One region of the Geothrix sp. PMB-07 genome, then DNA from elsewhere that is predicted to be linked to it. Evidence: riboswitches for the same ligand, from Rfam matches in the RefSeq annotation. Region 1 holds a riboswitch; the other holds the start of a gene.
What was found. A riboswitch is a leader RNA that binds a small molecule or an ion and turns the genes downstream of it on or off. The one in region 1 is predicted to bind S-adenosylmethionine.

Region 1 (4,404 bases):
GCCGAACCGCTCACGGTGGCCGTGAAGGAAACCGAGCCCCCCTGGGTGATCGGGGTCTTCGGATTCGCATCCAGAGTGACACTCACCGAGGCCGCTGAACCTTTGGCCGGAACGCTTTCCCCGCCGCAGCCCAGCCCAAGCACCACAGCAGCCACCAGTCCCCAAATCGGCGTATGGACATTCCTGATGCGCACGGGAGACCTCTTCTGCGGCGGGTAGATCTCTTAGAAAAATAAGTGAAAACATGGATTCATAGAATCTTAATCCAAATTCAACGAATCACCAGTCCAAAGGCCGCTTCCATCGGCCCAGCCTCCCGGCGCACCGCCGGTCATACTGGGTTCTTGGAGGAAGACATGCATTACCGGAAGCCCTGCGGCAGCGTCCTGGAGGCCATCGGCAACACGCCCCTGGTCCGGCTGCGTCGCGTCGTCGAGAACCTGCCGGTGGAGGTCTTCGCCAAACTCGAGTTCATGAACCCCATGGGCAGCAGCAAGGACCGCATCTCCAAGTACATGATCGAGGCCGCCGAACGCGACGGCCGCCTGAAACCCGGCGACATGATCATCGAAAATTCCTCGGGCAACACCGCCATGGGCCTGGCCCTCATGGCCATCCAGAAGGGCTACAAGCTCAAGGTGGTGGTGCGTGACACCATTTCGCAGGAAAAGCTGAACCAGCTGCTGGCCCTCGGCGTGCTGGTGCACAAGGTGGACACCAGCCTGCCGCCCGAGCACCCGGACAGCTACAACAACATCACGCCGCGCCTGGCCCGGGAAACGCCGAACTGCTACTTCCCCGACCAGCACGAGAACCGGGAGAACAACGCCGCCCACTACCACGGCACCGGCCCGGAAATCTGGGAGCAGATGGAGGGCCGCATCGACTACTTCGTGGCGGGCGCGGGCACCGGCGGCACCATTGGCGGCGTGGGACGCTACCTGAAAGAGAAGGATCCGAACATCAAGGTGGTGGCCGTGGACCCCATGGGTTCGGTCTTCTCGCCCCACTTCCGCGGCGAACCGAATCCGAAAGCCGCGCCCTACAAGCTGGAAGGGCTGGGCGACGAATTCCTCATCCACACCATGGACTTCAGCGTGATCGACGCCATGCACCAGGTGACGGACCGGGAGGCCTTCCAGCAGGCGCGGCGCCTGGTGCGGGAAGAGGGCATCCTCGGCGGCGGTTCCAGCGGCGCGGCCCTCTGGGCGGTGCTGCAGGTGGCCAAGACCCTCCCACCGCGCGAGCGGCCCGCCCGCATCGTCACCGTATTCCCCGATGGCACAGGCCGCTACCTCAGCAGCGTCTTCAACGACGAGTGGCTGGCGGAACGCGACCTGCTGGAGGAGAAATGAAGGGCTTTACCACGAAGACACAGAGGGCACTGGGGACCCCGGCCCCGCTGGCCCATGCACGGCGCCTCCGTAACACCGCCGTGGGTTCCGTGCCTCCGTGGTGTGTCTTGCGCCTGAAAGGGCGATCCGCGTGAGCGCCTTCTCTGGCACCTACGTCGAGGCCATCCGCCAAGCCCTCTTCGACGCCATGGAGGCCGATGGGAGGGTGTGCTGCCTCGGCGAAGATATTGGTGTCTACGGCGGCGCCTTCCGCGCCACGGAAGGGCTGCTGGAGCGCTTTGGCCGGGACCGCGTCCTGGACACGCCCATCTCGGAGCAGGCCATCGCAGGCGCCGCCATTGGCGCGGCCCTCATGGGCCAGCGGCCCGTGGCGGAATTCCAGTTCATGGATTTTGCGCTGCTGGGCTCGGATCTCATGGTGAACTTCGCCGCCAAGGCCCATTGGCGTTGGGGTGCCAGCGTGCCGGTGGTGTTCCGCGGCCCCTCGGGCGCAGGCAACGGCGGCGGCCCCTTCCACAGCCAGAACCCCGAGGGGCATTTCCTGGGCAGCCCCGGCCTGAAGGTGGTGGCGCCGGGCACCGTGCGCGATGCCTACGCCCTGTTGCGCGCCGCCATCGACGACCCAGATCCCGTGCTCTTCTTCGAGCACAAGCACCTCTACCGGCGCCTGAAGGATCAGTGGGAGGAAGCGCCCACCGCCCGCCTGGGCGAAGCCGCCCTGCGCAAGGATGGCGCCGCCGCTTGCATCGTCACTTACGGCGCTGCGCAGCACGTGGCCCTGGAGGCTGTGGCCGATCTCGACGTGGCCGTGCTGGACCTGCGCACCCTCTGGCCCCTGGACGACGCGGCCATCGAGGATCTGGCCCGGCGCACCCACCGCGTGGTGGTGCTCACGGAGGCCTCGCGCACCTACGGCCCCGGTGCCGAGCTGGCCGCCCGCATCGGCGAAACCTGCTTCCCCTGGCTGGATGCCCCCGTGCTGCGCCTGGGCGCGGCGGACATCCCCACGCCCGCCAGCCCGCCGCTGGAAGCTGCCTACCTGCCCAGCGCCACTTCAGTGCGCGCCGAGGTGATCCGACTGCTGGCCTGGTAGCCCCTGCTCCCTGGCGGCAGCGGCCGCGGCGAGCCACAGCCAAGCCTTGATTTTGCCAGCGGCGCCTTGACGGCGACCGCCTGCTTCATTCATCCTTGTGGCTTGATCTTTGGCAGTCCAAGAGCGTTATCCAGAAAGGTGGAGGGAAAGGCCCTGTGAAACCTTGGCAACCTGCTTACGCAAGGTGCCAATTCCTGCCCCCGGCATGTCCGGGGGGAAGATACCGAATGTTACAGACTGACCTTAGCCAACCTGGATGCCGATCAACGGACTGCCCTGCATAGGCGCATCCATGACCCATCCCACTTTCAGGCAGGCCCTTGAAGCTGGCGAGTGTTTCCTCTTCGACGGAAGCACGGCCACGGCCCTGCACGACCGCGGCATCACCCTGCAGCGCAGCTTCGAGGAGTGCAACCTCAAGTCGCCGGATCTGCTGCTGGCCATCCATGGCGAATTCCTCGCCGCGGGCGCCACGGTGCTCACCACCAACACCTGGGGCGCGGGCCGCCTGAAGCTGGCCGCCCGGGGCCTGGAGGGCGATCTCGACGCCATCAACCGCGCCGGCGTGGAGCTGGCCAAGCGCGCCATCGCGCAGCAGAACTCCCAGGCCTGGGTGGCGGGCTGCATCGGCCCGCTGGGTGTGCGCATCGAACCCTGGGGGCCCACCTCGTACGACGAGGCCCGCGCCACCTTCCGCGAACAGGCCCTGCCCCTCATCGAAGCGGGCGCGGACCTTCTGGTGCTGGAGGGCTTCGAGGATCTCAACGAGATCCATCAGGCCATCCTCGCCGTGCAGGAACTCAGCGATCTTCCCATCGCTGCACTCATGACCACCAACGAGGATGGCCAGGCTCTCTTCGGTGCCGAACCCGACTGGTTCATCAAGCAGCTTGACGGCTGGGGCGCCGACATGGTCGGCCTCATCGGCGGCAACGGCCCCGCGCCGCACCTGCGCCTGCTGGAACGTCTCAAGGCCGTCACCGCCAAACCCATCGCCCTCATGCCCAACCCGGGCCTGCCTCACATGGTCGACGGCCGCCTCATCTACGGCGCCAGCCCTGAGTATCTCGGCGGCTTCGCGGGACGCGCTCTCGCTGCGGGCGCCCGGGCCGTCGGCGGCTGCAGCGGCACCACGGCGGCGCACATCCGCGCCATGCGCAGCGCCTTCCGCCAGGAGCGCGCCTTCGTGCAGGGCGGTGGCGGCTTCGAGATCAAACCCCACGAACAGCCGCAGCCCGAGGTGCCCTTCCCCTTCCGCAGCCGCTTCAGCCTCAAGCTGGCCCAGAACGAGTTCATCCACACCGTGGAGCTGGTGCCCCCCAAGGGCATGGAGTACGACAAGCTGCTGGCCAAAACGCGCCAGTGCCGCGCCCTGGGTGTGGATGCCATCAACGTGCCGGATGGCCCCCGCGCCATGGCGCGCATGAGTGCGCTGGCCACGGCCCTCATCATCGAGCAGCAGGTGGGGCTGGAGACGATCCTTCATTACGCATGCCGCGACCGGAACCTGCTGGGCATGCAGAGCGATCTGCTGGGCGCTGCGGGCCTGGGTTTGCGCAATCTCCTGGCGGTTACAGGCGATCCACCGAAGCTGGGGCCGTACCCTCAGGCCACGGCTGTCTTCGATGTGGATGCCATCGGCCTGGTGAACATGCTCAAGCGCCTGAACACGGGCCTGGATCTGGGCGGCGCCAGCATCGGCAAGCCCACCTCGTTCAGCGTCGGCGTCGGCGCCAATCCCGTGGCCGCCGACATGGAGCGCGAGAAGGCCCGCTTCCGCTACAAGGTGGAGGCTGGCGCCCAGTGGGCCATCACCCAGCCCGTCTTCGATGCAGAGACCCTCTTCCGCTTCCTCGACTTCACGGAGTCCCTGGACAGCAAGGGCGGCCTGCCCATCATCGCCGGCATCTGGCCCCTCAAGAGCCTGCGCAATGCCGAGTTCATGGCCAACGAGGT
Region 2 (4,404 bases), 1.1 Mb from region 1:
CCATTGCGAACCTGGCCACCAACCTCAAGGAGAACGGTTTCGACATCCGTTCCATTCCCTACGTTCTGCAGTTGAATAAGCGGGACATGCCCTCCGCGGCGACCGTGGGTGAAATGGAACGCCTCCTCCGTTTCCGCAGCGAACCGATGATCGAAGCCGTGGCCAACAAGGGCACCGGCGTCATCGAAACCCTCAAGGCCTCCGCGCGGCAGATCCTCATGGAGCTGCAGCGGGCCTGAGGGCCGCATGGGTGGGGCGACGGGGATCACAGGTGTGAGAGCCTCCCGCTTGAATCCTCCGCGCCATCCGGTAGAATGGACCTTCGCCCTTCCGGAGTAGCTCAGGGGTCAGAGCGGGTGACTGTTAATCACTAGGTCGGGGGTTCAAATCCCTCCTCCGGAGCCAAAAGAACGCCCCGCGCATGCGGGGCTTTTTTTCGGGTAGGGCCAAGGGAGGCAACATGGGCAGGATCAGTCTCGTGGCGACCATCGGATTTGAGGCGGAGTCGAAAGAGGCCATCCTCCGGGCCCTCATCGACCACCGGGCGCGCTGCCTGCGAGATGAACCCGGCACCCTTCAATTTGAAGTGATGGTTCCTTCAGAAGACCCCTGCAAGCTGGTGCTCTTCGAGCTGTACGAGGATGCAGCGGCCCTGGCGGCACACGCCCAGGGGGAAAGCATCGGGCAGTACCGAAAAGAAGTCGCAGGCAAAATCACAACATCGCTCAAATACACCTGCACAATGGGAGCTGAATCCGTTCCGAGGTGAGACATGCAGCGAAGAGCCCTGGGCCTGGCCATTCTGATCGCGAGTCTTCCGCTTGTAGGCGCCGATGGCCCGCAGCCTGTCCCTGGCGCGAAGCAGGCTTCCAAGAAAAAGACTTCCAAGAAGGCGGCCGAGCCCGCACCGAAGGGACCCGACATGATCACGACCCCCTCTGGACTGAAATACGTGGACACGGTGGTGGGCACCGGTGACACGCCTCAGAAAGGGCAGAAGTGCCTGGTCCACTACACCGGCTGGCTGGACAACGGCAAGGGCGAGCGCGGCAAGAAGTTCGACAGTTCCGTGGATCGCGGCGAGCCCCTGCCCATTCCCATCGGTGTGGGCCGCGTGATCAAGGGTTGGGACGAGGGCGTCATCAGCATGAAGGTCGGCGGCAAGCGCACCCTCTACATCCCGGCACCCCTGGGCTACGGCGCGAGGGGCGCGGGCGGAGACATCCCGCCCAACGCCAACCTGATCTTTGATGTGGAACTGATCAGCATCAAGTAACGGCCAACGGTTTTCAGCAGACAAACCAACGGCGAATTGGCCACAAAGAACACAAACAACGCAGAGCGGTCAGGCGTGGATCGTTGACTTTTCTCTGTGTCTTTTGCGTTCTTTGTTGCTGGTTTTCATTCCGGACCTAACTCAGGGCCTGCGCCAGATCCGCACGCAGATCCTGCACGTCCTCCAGGCCAATGGAGAGGCGGATGAGGCCGTCGCTGATGCCTGCGTTCTTGCGGGCTTCCGGCGTCATGGAGGCGTGGGTCATGGAGGCGGGATGCGCCACCAGGGATTCCACGCCGCCCAGACTTTCGGCCAGGGTGAACCAGCGCAGCCGCCGCAGCACGTGGTTCAGGCGCTCGCTGCCGCCCTCCTTCAGCTCGAAGCTGAGCATGGCGCCGAAGCCCCGCTGCTGGCGCTTGGCCAGCTCGTGCTGGGGATGGCTGGGCAGGCCCGGGAAGTGCACTTTGCCCACGGCGGGATGGGCCGCCAGGTATTCGGCCAGCACCTGGGCCGTGGCCTCGTGCTGCCGCATGCGCAGGGGCAGCGTCTTCAGGCCCCGCAGCACCAGGAAGCAGTCGTGAGGCGACTGGGAGGTGCCCAGCAGGTTGTTGACGCTCTGGATCTGCTGGGCGAGGGGCTGGCGGCCAGGGCCGGCCACCACCACGCCTCCCACCACGTCGCTGTGGCCGTTGAGATACTTCGTGGTGGAGTGGATGACCAGGTCGGCGCCCAGATCGAAGGGCCGCTGCAGGTAGGGCGAGAGGAAGGTGTTGTCCACGGCCACCAGGCAGTTGGGTTGGCGGTGGCCGATCTCCGTCACCGCGGCGATGTCCGTCAGCCGCAGCAGGGGGTTGGAGGGCGTCTCCACCCAGATCATGCGGGTGTTGGGCCGGATGGCGGCCTTCAGGGCCTCGAGGTCGGCCAGGTTCAGGTAGGTGACCTCCAGGCCGTAGAACTTCTTGGCGTGCTCCAGCAGGCGGAAGGTGCCACCGTAGCAATCCACGGTGGCGATGAGGTGGCTGCCGTGCTCCAGCAGGTTCAGGGCCACCAGGATGGCGCTCATGCCGGTGCTGGTGCAGGTGGCGCCTTGGCCGCCTTCCAGCAACGCGATGGCCTCCTCCAGCGCCGCGCGGGTGGGGTTGCCGCTGCGGGTGTAGTCGTAGCCCGCGTTGGTGCAGATGTCCTTGAAGGCGAAGGTCGATGACAGGTAGAGCGGCGGCATCACGGCGCCGTAGGCCGGATCGGGCTGCACGCCCGCGTGCACGCACTGGGTGGACACGGCGGCATCGGGCACCAGCTCGGGCCGATGGATCCACCCGGCGTTGCCCTCCCGCACCGGCGGCTGGATGGTGAAGTGGTAGGCGGGATTGCCCGGCACGTTGGTGTCTAGGAACTGCTCGCTCATCAGAGCCTCCAAAAATGGAGGATCCTCATCGTTTCATGGCGATCCAAAAAGAGAAGGGGCCCGATCTCTCGGGCCCCTTCTCATGTCAGTCCATGACACTTCAGCATCTCTCCGCAATGACTTGCGGCAGGAATTGGCACCTTGCTTTCGCAGGTTGCCAAGGTTTCATAGGGCCCGTCCCTCCACCTTTCTGGATATCGCGTGATGAAACTGACAAAGATCCTGCTGCCCTTCCAGTATCCGATGGATCCATTGAGCTGCCAAGGAAATTCAATGCCTCAGATGGTGTAATCCTGGCCCTGGGGGCGATCCAGGATGGTCCGCGCCAGGTCCAGGTACTGCTGGGCTCCCGCCACGGCATCCGCCAGGTCGAGGAACTCGCCTTCGGTGTGGGCCACCCGGATGGAACCGGGCCCGGTCATCACCACGAAGCGATCGCGCACCAGGTTTCTCAGGGTGTGCGCATCGGAGCCGAAGGGAACCGGCGCCATGGGAAAGCCCTCCAGGCGGGGAAACACCTCGGGGCCCTTCTCGAAGAGCACGTCCACCTCGCCCAGCTCAGGCCGCAGCCTCAGCACGTCCTGCACGAAGGTGCTGCCGGCCACGGTGCGCGCAAAGAGACGCGCCTCGGCTTCATCGGGCACCACGTTGATGGCGCGGCCCGCTTGCAGGGTGCCCAGGTTCCAGACCTCGGGCCCGAGGATGGGGTCGAGGCGTTCCGGCAGGCGCCGCAGCTCGCCGATCCAATCGAACATGGGGAAGGCGGCGTTGATGCCTTCCTCCGGCGTGCCGCTGTGGGCGGCTTTGCCGCGGCAGCGCAGGCAGAGGTGGGCAGATCCCCGTTGGCCCGTGGCCAGGATGTTGCCGGTGGGCTCGCCGTTGATGACGCCCTGCAGGTTCGGCAGGTTGGCCTTCAGATCCAGGGCGATGCGGGCGCCGAGGCTGTCGGTTTCTTCGCCCACCACGCCCAGAAAGGCCAGGTCGCGGCGGCCTTCCGCCAGCAGCAGGCGGATGGTTTCCATCATGGTGGCCAGGATGCCTTTGGCGTCGCAGGTGCCGCGGCCCCAGAGACGGCCGCCCTCCAGCCGGGGCGGAAGGTAGGGGGGCACCGTGTCGAGGTGGGTGGTGAAGAGCAGTCGCGGCTGACCCCAGGTGGCCAGCAGGTTGCAGCGGCCGCCTTCGACGCTCTGCCACTGCAGGCGGGCACCAAGGTTGCGGAACATCCCGGTGAGCAGGGGGATCATGCGGGCTTCGTGCCCGGTGGTGGAATCCACCTGGCAGAGCTGGAGGGTCCATTGGGCGATGCGCTCGGCGTCCGGCGTCGGCTGCGTCATGGCACCCAGCCTGCGTTGAGGCGGCCTTCATAAACCGACAGCACGGGGCCGGTCATGAGGATGCGTCCCTGCTCCGTGAAAACGATGTCGATGGCGCCGCCAGGCATGAGCACCTGGAGTTGGTCGTCCACCAGGCCCAGGCGTCGGCTGGCCGCCGCGGCGGCACAGCTGCTGCTGCCGGAGGCCAAGGTGTAGCCCGCGCCCCGTTCCCAGATTTCGAGGCGGATGCGCTTGCGGTCGAGCACCTCGACGAATTGCACATTCACCCGATTGGGGAAATCGGGGTGTTTCTCGATGCGGGGCCCGAGGCGCTGGGCCTCCGCGGGTGACACGATCCCGGGGAACACCACGCAGTGGGGGTTCCCGACGCTGAGGGCCGTGATGGTCAC

Region 2: another riboswitch for S-adenosylmethionine. It lies ahead of Q9293_RS02120 (PLP-dependent aspartate aminotransferase family protein); the one in region 1 lies ahead of Q9293_RS15825 (bifunctional homocysteine S-methyltransferase/methylenetetrahydrofolate reductase).

The regions. Positions count from the first base shown of each region.
Region 1 is NZ_CP132333.1:3,627,394-3,631,797, forward strand. Features, by position in the region: gene Q9293_RS15810 (glycosyl hydrolase family 28-related protein) at 1-194, opposite strand, end outside; gene Q9293_RS15815 (PLP-dependent cysteine synthase family protein) at 357-1,355, shown strand; gene Q9293_RS15820 (alpha-ketoacid dehydrogenase subunit beta) at 1,486-2,448, shown strand; SAM riboswitch class I at 2,572-2,675, shown strand; gene Q9293_RS15825 (bifunctional homocysteine S-methyltransferase/methylenetetrahydrofolate reductase) at 2,741-4,404, shown strand, end outside.
Region 2 is NZ_CP132333.1:475,818-480,221, forward strand. Features, by position in the region: gene Q9293_RS02100 (ATP/GTP-binding protein) at 1-239, shown strand, start outside; tRNA gene Q9293_RS02105 (tRNA-Asn) at 330-405, shown strand; gene Q9293_RS02110 (putative quinol monooxygenase) at 461-769, shown strand; gene Q9293_RS02115 (FKBP-type peptidyl-prolyl cis-trans isomerase) at 773-1,276, shown strand; gene Q9293_RS02120 (PLP-dependent aspartate aminotransferase family protein) at 1,413-2,681, opposite strand; SAM riboswitch class I at 2,782-2,882, opposite strand; gene Q9293_RS02125 (M20 family metallopeptidase) at 2,960-4,015, opposite strand; gene dapF (diaminopimelate epimerase) at 4,012-4,404, opposite strand, start outside.